Regions from separate parts of the Streptococcus urinalis 2285-97 genome, predicted to be linked through region 3. Evidence: predicted binding sites of a transcription regulator. Region 3 holds the regulator's gene; each other region holds the start of a gene.
The links. Region 3 encodes Rex, which represses fermentation and respiration genes when NADH is low (regulators of the CRP and FNR family bind a similar motif). Its sites were predicted from a motif close to TTGTGAANTANTTCACAA; they were not measured.
Positions count from the first base shown of each region.

Region 1: a site for Rex is predicted at 1,431-1,448, ahead of trhO (oxygen-dependent tRNA uridine(34) hydroxylase TrhO). Genes of this name have one in related genera too.
Region 2: a site for Rex is predicted at 1,682-1,699, ahead of pflB (formate C-acetyltransferase). Genes of this name have one in related genera too.

Region 1 is NZ_AEUZ02000001.1:884,663-887,875, forward strand. Features, by position in the region: partial or broken gene STRUR_RS11865 (cobalamin-independent methionine synthase II family protein) at 1-929, opposite strand, end outside; partial or broken gene STRUR_RS11870 (hypothetical protein) at 1,057-1,359, opposite strand; gene trhO (oxygen-dependent tRNA uridine(34) hydroxylase TrhO) at 1,522-2,508, shown strand; gene STRUR_RS11265 (DUF3042 family protein) at 2,553-2,729, opposite strand; gene miaA (tRNA (adenosine(37)-N6)-dimethylallyltransferase MiaA) at 2,895-3,213, shown strand, end outside.
Region 2 is NZ_AEUZ02000001.1:390,701-393,913, reverse strand. Features, by position in the region: gene STRUR_RS01930 (hypothetical protein) at 1-492, shown strand, start outside; gene dinB (DNA polymerase IV) at 521-1,615, opposite strand; gene pflB (formate C-acetyltransferase) at 1,822-3,213, shown strand, end outside.
Region 3 is NZ_AEUZ02000001.1:1,001,167-1,004,379, forward strand. Features, by position in the region: gene radC (RadC family protein) at 1-476, shown strand, start outside; partial or broken gene STRUR_RS11885 (gamma-glutamyl-gamma-aminobutyrate hydrolase family protein) at 473-1,167, opposite strand; gene STRUR_RS05105 (redox-sensing transcriptional repressor Rex) at 1,182-1,826, opposite strand; gene STRUR_RS05110 (DUF4649 family protein) at 1,939-2,157, opposite strand; gene STRUR_RS05115 (DUF1831 domain-containing protein) at 2,207-2,548, opposite strand; gene STRUR_RS05120 (cysteine desulfurase family protein) at 2,551-3,213, opposite strand, start outside.

The DNA of each region.
Region 1 (3,213 bases), 120 kb from region 3:
ACAACTTCAGCATCTTTATCTTTTAAACTAGATAGAGCAGAGATATCACCAGAAGTTTCGCTATCCCATTCTAAAAAGAAACGATCATAATGTTGATCTTTTAAAAACTTTTCAGCGATAGCTTCATATGTACCACCTGCTGCAGAACGGCTTTCGTAATTTCCACGACAATTGTGTGTCCAAACTTTTAAACCAAGAGAATGTGCATAATCAACGATTTGATTATTGATAGCAATAAATTCATCTGCTAAATCTGCCAATTGGGTATTTCCTTCAGCAAAGAATGAATTTGGATTTGATTAATCAAAAAGTTCCCACAAACAATCATCAAATTGGATGATTTTACCACCTATTTCAACATAGTCATCCAAAAACTCTTGGTAAGCATTGATTAGTCCGGCTTTCAACTCTTCATTTGTTTTGTAGACTTGATTTTCTCCTGCTAACTTATCAAAAATAGCAAGCTCTGTGTAAGCATGGGCGGGTCCCCAAACCGTTAGTTTTGTTTGAAAATCACCAGCTTCTTCTTTTAGAAGTCTATAAATATCTAGAAAATGATGATTTTTTCCAGAAAGTGGTTTTACAATACGAATTCCAATGTCTTTTCTGGTTTCATAGTGACTACCATCGTGATCTTTGAAGCTATAACCATGTTCAGCAATATAACGCTCAATACCGTCAAAGCCCCAAATAAAATCAAGATGCCACATTGATTTGGAATACTCACCATCTGTTAAAACATCAATCCCATGGTCCTTTTCATCTTGAATAACTTTTTTGATATTTTTTGTTTCCGTTTCGTGATAACCATCAAAATAATCATAAAAAGGGTACTGAATATCATCACGTTGCTCAATTTTTGTTTTGTAATTTAATAAATCTGCTGGTCTAAGTAGTGATCCTACTAATTGAAATCTAGAATGTGTCATAATGTCTACCTCTTTTTCCTAATAAAACTATGGTAACGGAAAATAGGAAAAATGAAAAATAGTTATTTATTTAGTCTTGATTATAGCTATTGACTATATCAAAAAAAGATGAATCAAAAGATTCATCTTAAAGAATAAATGTTTCTATTGAAATGGAGTGATCATTGTATTTTTGAATAAGAATATCAGAAACGTCCTCATAGAGTGTTTGTATTTCCTTTCTCTTTTCAGGAAATTCAGAACCGATATAATGAAATTGACTCTCAATAGTTAAAAATAATTCGTGAAAAAGTTAGTTCATGACAGTCAACTTGTTAACTAACACCTGATCATCAGCTATAAATGACGGTGGGTTTTGATCATCAATAACATAGTCACCTATTTCTTTTAGTGGGAAAGTACCATATTCTAAACAAAGTTCGTAGTTCATATTTTCCTTCGTTTTCTCTGTTTTTATCTTAGGATACCATAAATGTGTTACATTCACTTTTAATTTGATTATTGTGAATAAATAGACAAGCCAATCATTTGAGATTATAAAACGATAGAGGATATAATAAAGTGTTAAATTATATCAATGCGAGGAGAAAATATGTCTGACAAGATTAGAGTATTACTTTACTACAAATATGTAGCTATTGAAAATGCTGAAGAATATGCAAAAAAACACCTTGAATTTTGTAAATCAATTGGCTTAAAAGGTAGAATTTTAATAGCTGATGAAGGGATTAATGGAACAGTCTCTGGTGATTATGAAACAACGCAAAAATATATGGATTGGGTTCATAGTGATGATCGTTTTGCTGATTTATGGTTCAAGATAGATGAAGAAGAAGAACAAGCTTTCAAGAAAATGTTTGTTCGTTACAAAAAAGAAATTGTTCATTTAGGTCTTGAAGATAATGACTTTGACCAAGATATCAATCCTTTGGAAACTACTGGCGAATATTTAAGTCCAAAACAGTTTAAAGAAGCATTACTTGATGACAATACTGTTGTATTAGATACACGTAATGACTACGAATATGATTTGGGACATTTTAGAGGAGCAATCAGACCAGATATTCGTAACTTCCGTGAATTACCTCAATGGGTTCGTGATAACAAAGAAAAATTTATGGAAAAACGTGTGGTTGTTTATTGTACAGGTGGTGTACGCTGTGAGAAATTTTCTGGCTGGATGGTTCGTGAAGGCTTTAAAGATGTTGGTCAATTACATGGCGGAATCGCAACTTACGGTAAAGACCCAGAAGTTCAAGGCGACTTATGGGATGGTGCTATGTATGTTTTTGATGAGAGAATCGCAGTTCCGATTAATCATGTAGAGCCAACCGTTATTGCGCGTGATTACTTTGATGGTCAACCATGCGAACGCTATGTGAATTGTGCAAATCCGTTTTGTAACAAACAAATTTTTGCATCAGAAGAAAATGAAGCAAAATACTTACGTGGTTGCTCACCTGAATGTCGCGCTCATGAAAAAAACCGTTATGTTGCTGAGCACGGTTTAACTAGACAAGAATGGTCAGATCGTTTGGAAGCCATTGGAGAATATTTACCAGAATCTGTAATGGCTTAAAAAAAGAAATCCCATTTGGGATTTCTTTTTTTTATTGATTTTTCTTAGCGAGCAACACGACGACGAGCAGCTTTTTTGCGATTTTCTTCAACAAATGCAGCTTTTTCTTCTTCTGGTTCAATAATAGTCTTTTTAACAGCAAATACTGCACCAGCCACTGTTGCTGCTGTAGCAACAACACCTGTAACTAAACCTTTTGCAAATTGAAATTTTTTACTCATATTTTGTTTCCCCACTTCATTGAAAATTGAGCATAAGTATGGTTAGAAATTCTTTGTCTTCTATACACTTATGTTATAATATATGGTAACTAAATTTAAGTTAAATAGCAAGTGAAAACGTTCTTAGTCATTTATATCATAAGGAAGGAAAGTTCATTATAAAAAATGCAAAAAATTATTGTTATTGTTGGTCCAACAGCAATAGGCAAGAGTGATTTAGGTATTAAACTAGCAAAAATCTATAATGGTGAAATTATTTCTGGTGATAGTCAGCAAGTATATCGTCAGTTAGATATTGGTACTGCCAAAGTTACAAAACAAGAACAAGAAGAGATTAAACATCATTTAATAGATGTCAGAGATGTTACTGATAGTTATTCTGCATTTGATTTTGTTCAAGAGGCCCAAAAGGCTATAAGTGAAATTGCTGAAAAATCTAAATTACCAATTATTGTTGGAGGCACGGGTCTATATATTCAAAGTC
Region 2 (3,213 bases), 610 kb from region 3:
GGATTACAATCAGCCAATTTAACCATTTTAATTTTAAAATGCTGTTCCATTATCTTTACGATTATTGGGACCATGATGACCTTTATGGCATCTAAACAATTAAATGACCCAACTCTTCAGAAACAATACAGTTCAGAACAATTGGATGCCATAAAAAAAGCATCTCAAATAACACCACTTGATTGGTTTACAACGGCAGTACTTCTTGTATTAAGTATTGTTATTATTGTCTATTGTTTTAAAAACAGGGGATATCTAAAAAACAATCAACGCATCTCAACATTACCTTATATTTTAGGTATTGTTTCTGTCATTGCTAGTGTGTTATTGACTTTTTTAAATTACGTTTCAAAAGAAATCCAAATAACTTCCTTTACTATTATTAGTGACGCAATACCAGCTCTTATCATGCTGGCACTCTACATTTATAGTTACTTACAATCCAGTAAGCTTAACAACAGAGATCATTCTGAAGAATACCAAATGGATTAAAAAAAAAGACTAGTTTTACTAGTCTTTTTTAAATTTCCAAATTTAGATTTGCTTCCTTTGATTCAAGTGATGTCATGGTCACACCTAATAGTCTAATACCTGAAGCTTTTTCAGGCAAACTATCAAAGAGTTGCTTTGCAGCTAAATCTAATGGTTCAAACTGATCACTAGCATTAGCTAAAGTAATCCGTTTTGTTAGAGTTGTAAAGTCAGCATATCTTACTTTTAATACTAATACTTTCCCAATTTTACCATTTTTTTCAAGTGTCTTTACGACCCTTTCAACATTGTGGCTAATTTCAGTTTTGACATCCTCATCCTGATAAAGTAATTTTGCATAGGTCCTCTCACTCCCTATGGATTTACGAATACGGTTTGGCTTTACAGGAGAATAATGAATGCCTCTTGCCTTACGAAAAAGGTCATAGCCAAAGCATCCAAATTGATCAATCAAAGTCATTTCAGAAATATTAAGCAAATCTTCACCTGTAAATACGCCCATCTCATGTAATTTTTCAACTGATTTTTTGCCGACACCGTGAAATTTTTCAATTGGCAAAGCTTTCAAAAATTCTTGGGCATCATCAGGTAAAACTAATGTTAACCCATGAGGTTTTTCAAAGTCACTGGCTAATTTTGCTAAAAATTTATTGTAAGAAACACCAGCCGAACAAGTCAGATGAAGTTCATTCCAGATGTCATGCTGAATTAATTTAGCTATTTTTATAGCTGATTGAATATCAAGTTTATTTTCTGTGACATCCAAATATGCTTCATCGATTGACATCGGTTCAACTAAATCAGTATAGCGTTTAAAAATAGCTCTTACCTCAAGTCCGACAGCTTTATATTTAGCATAATTTCCTGAAATAAAAATAGCTTGCGGGCACTTATCAAATGCCTCTTTTGAGCTCATTGCTGAATGGATGCCAAATTGTCTTGCCACATAATTACATGTTGAAACGACCCCTCTTCCCCCTGTTTCTCTTGGATCTCTTCCAATAACAACTGGTTTTCCAATTAATTTGGGATTGTCTCTTTCTTCAACGGAAGCAAAAAAGGCATCCATGTCTATGTGAATAATTTTTCGACTAGTATCATTAATTAATGGAAAAATTAACATGAAAACCTCCTACTTTTACTTCTTTTATTATACCTTTTAGCCAATCAAACGCAAACTGTAACAGTTATGTGAAATTATTTACAACTGTATTATAAAAGAAAATTTCTTTTGTCAAGAAATATGCTTGGGAAAACGGTTACTTTGTGTTACACTAAACTTGTAAATGTAACAGAACCGCGTTGTTACTAGATTTAAAGGAGACTATTATGGCTACTGTAAAAACAAATACAGATGTTTTTGAAAAAGCTTGGGAAGGCTTCAAAGGAACAAGTTGGAGAGAAAAAGCAAGTATTTCTCGCTTCGTTCAAGATAACTATAAACCTTATGACGGAGATGAAAGTTTCTTAGCTGGCCCAACAGAACGTTCACTTCACATCAAAAAAGTCATTGAAGAAACGAAAGCACATTATGAAGAAACTCGTTTCCCAATGGACAATCAACCAACTTCTATTGCCGGTATCCCAGCAGGTTTCATTGACAAAGACCAAGAATTGATTTTTGGTATTCAAAATGATGAACTCTTTAAATTAAACTTCATGCCAAAGGGTGGTATCCGTATGGCAGAAACAACACTTAAAGAAAATGGATATGAACCTGATCCAGCAATTCATGAAATCTTTACAAAATATGCAACAACAGTAAATGACGGTATTTTCCGTGCATATACCTCTAATATCCGTCGTGCCCGTCATGCACACACTGTTACGGGGCTTCCAGACGCATACTCACGTGGACGTATTATCGGTGTTTATGCTCGTCTTGCTCTATACGGTGCTGATTATTTAATGCAAGAAAAAGTAAACGACTGGAATTCTATTACTGAAATCGATGAAGAATCTATCCGTTTACGTGAAGAAGTTAATCTTCAATATCAAGCACTTGGTGAAGTTGTTAAACTTGGTGACTTATATGGATTAGATGTGCGTAAACCTGCTACAAATGTTAAAGAAGCAATCCAATGGGTAAATATTGCATTCATGTCAGTATGTCGTGTTATCAATGGTGCTGCTACTTCTCTTGGACGTGTGCCAATCGTCTTAGATATTTTTGCAGAACGTGACCTTGCCCGTGGAACTTTCACAGAATCAGAAATTCAAGAATTTGTTGATGACTTTGTGCTTAAACTACGTACAGTAAAATTTGCTCGTACAAAAGCTTATGATGCATTATACTCAGGTGACCCAACCTTTATCACTACTTCTATGGCTGGTATGGGTAATGATGGTCGTCACCGTGTTACAAAAATGGACTACCGTTTCTTACACACATTAGATAATATTGGTAATTCTCCAGAACCAAACTTAACTGTACTTTGGACTGATAAATTACCATATTCTTTCCGTCATTATTGCATGCATATGAGTCACAAACATTCTTCAATTCAATATGAAGGTGTGACAACAATGGCTAAAGATGGCTACGGTGAAATGTCATGTATTTCTTGTTGTGTTTCTCCACTTGACCCAGAAAATGAAGAACAACGTCATAATATCCAATACTTTGGTGCCCGTGTAAATGTGCTAAAAGCGCTTCTTACTGGTCTTAACGGTGGTTATGATGATGTTCATAAAGACTATAAAGTGTTTGATATTGATCCT
Region 3 (3,213 bases):
TAGAACAACTAACAGGAATAGGTAGTGTTAAAGCTGTCGAAATAAAGGCTATGATTGAATTCTCAAAACGTATTTTTCAATCTCAGTATCAATTTGAGGATAAAATCAAATCAAGTCAACAATTAGCAAAAAGATTAATTTATCAAATTGGTTTTCACAAACAAGAGCATCTATTGGCCATATATTTAGATAGTCAAAATAGAATTATAGAAGAAAAGGTAATATTTAAAGGAACTGTTACTAAATCAATTGCAGAACCACGAGAAATTCTATTTCATGCTTGTAAAAATTTAGCAACATCCTTAATATTAGCACATAATCATCCCTCAAATAATGTTTTTCCAAGTGACTATGATATTCAATTTACTGCTAAAATAAAACGATCATGTGAAGAACTAGGCATAAACTGCCTAGATCACATCATCGTTGGTAAACATCATTATTATAGTTTTAAGGAAAAAAATCAAATTATTTAGAGTTTATTAACAACATAGTCAAATAAATCTTTTTCTTCCTGACGTTTATGGCAAAGCATCTCAGGATGCCATTGAACACCTAAAAATCGGATATCGGGGTTGGTAGAAGTCACAGCTTCAATCGTATCGTCAGTTGGGTCAGATGCGATAACTTCCAGACCACTGCCTAATTGTTTTATTGATTGACGGTGAAAAGTATTGACTTTATTTTTTAGTCCATAAATGGGCTCAAGTATCGAATCCTTTTTATGGTAAATTATTGTGTTATGGTTTCAGAAGGTTCTAATTGCCAGTGATTGGGTATATTTTGATTTAAAGTACCACCCAAAACAACATTCATAAGTTGCATACCACGACAGACAGTAAAGATAGGTTTCTTAAGTTTGATTGCTTCTTTAATTAATGCGATTTCAAAGAAATCTCTTTCAATCATGAAATCATCTTCATAAGCTTGATTGCTTTCTCCATAAAAATTTGGATCTACATTTTGTCCACCAATAAGTATGAGTTTATCCACCATCTGAACATACTGTTTTGCCGTCTTTTCGTCAACAATTGGTAGAAGAAGTGGAGTGCCCCCAGCCTCCTTAACACCTTCTACAAATCCTGTTGGTGCATAAGACCATGGAATATCATCTAAAGATGGATTAAGGCGTTGGTTAGCTGTTATACCGATAATTGGTTTGGACATGTTTTCTCCTCTAATTAGTCATTTTGAGATTGATTCATAAAATAAAGTAAGGTTTGTAATTCACTAGTCAAATCAACATACTGAACAATTACCCCTTTTGGTACTTGTAAATGAACAGGTGAAAAACTTAAGATACCTTTAATTCCAGCATCAATTAGTTCATCTGCGACTTGTTGAGCTTCAGTACTTGGAACAGTGAGGATAGCAGTTTCAATATTGGTTTCTGAGAGTTTTTCTTTGATTGATGAAATACCATAAACTGGAATGCCGTCTTGTGTTTTGCTACCAACTAGTTCATTATCATCTGTATCAAAACCAAGCGCAATTTGCATTTTATTACGATCATGGAATCGATAGTGAAGAAGAGCTCTTCCAATATTACCACAGCCCACTAAAATAACATTAGTAGTAGAATGATCATTTAAAATATCTGCAAAAAAGTTCATTAACTTTTTAACATCATAACCGAATCCACGACGTCCAAGTTCTCCAAAGTAGGAAAAATCACGTCTGACAGTCGCAGAGTCAATCCCCATAGCATCAGCTATTTGTTTTGAACTTGCTTTGTCAATTTCATCTGCATGGAAACGTTTAAAAATTCTATAATAAAGTGAGAGACGTTTTGCAGTCGCTTTAGGAATTGTTTTCTCAATAGTCACGTTTTTTTCTCCTTGTTATTTTTTCAACACTATTGTAACAAATAGCTTGTGAATTCTGCAACAATATAGGTTTTATTTTGCTATAAAAAAAACCTATAGTAGCATAGATTTTTTAAGCTTTAGTTTTTAAACGTTTAGTCAAAAAGAGATAGAGATCACCAATATTTCCAGTGTAATCAATCGTTTCACCATCTAATTCAACTTTTGAAACTTTGTAGTAATCAGCAATATTAATGGCACAAGCAAAGCGAGACAGTTCAAATTCTTCAAAATTGTCATAGGTAAGAACTTTCTCTTGTTTGCTGTCATTTAAGTAATTAATTGTTAGCATAAGATATGCCTTCTCTCTAATATTTATTATAATTATTAAAGCGAAAATATTACTTTTTGTCAAAAATACCGCGCTCAACAAGACTATCCATTAAGAAATAAAACTTATCTTGTAAAATCTTATGTTTATCAGATTTAAAAATATTAACAAGACGAAGACCAGATTTATCAGTTATTGCTAATTTAAAAGCATCTAGTCCTTTATTTATTGTAATCTTTAAAGGAAAGCCTTCTCCAGAATTAGGAACCTCTTCTAGTAATCTGGTTAATTCATAATTTCCAATTTTTGTTTGATTAAAGGTAGTATCTCTTAATGTATAAGCTTTAATATTATTGCTTATACTATAAGTGAATTTACAATCTGTTAAATGAATTTCTTTTTCAAATGCCATTATTATTTCCCTAATATTGTATGTAGTGCTTTACTAAGCTCACTGATATCTTTTTCAGTATTTAATTCAGAAAGACTAATTCTAACGGACTCTTCAAGCCTAGATGAAGAGTCACCATAAATGCTTTCCAAAACATGACTTGGTTCGACTGCACCAGCAGTACAAGCCGATCCTGTTGAAATAGCTATACCCATTAAATCAAGTTGCGTCAATAAAATATCATTTTTCTTACCAGGAAATCCAATGTTAATCACGTATGGTAAGCTATTTTTTGATTCATTTAAATAATAGTTTAAATCAGAAATAGACTCTAAAAAGTATGATTTTAAATGAGTAACTTTTTGCAGATTATCATCTCTATTTTGAATAGCTGTTTTTAATGCTTGAGTCATTCCAGAAATTCCAATTAGATTTTCCGTACTAGCTCGTCTTTTATTTTCTTGGTCACCTCCGTGAAGAAGGCTATCGAATTGTTGTGAACGATGATAAAGAAGACCGATACCTTTTGGTCCATGAAATTTATGTGCAGATAGTGATAGGAAATCAATATTATCTTTTTCAAGATTAATATCCAATTTACCAGCTACTTGGACCGCATCAACATGGAACTTAGCTTTATGATGTTTTAATAAGTCACCAATTTCATGAATTGGTAATATCATTCC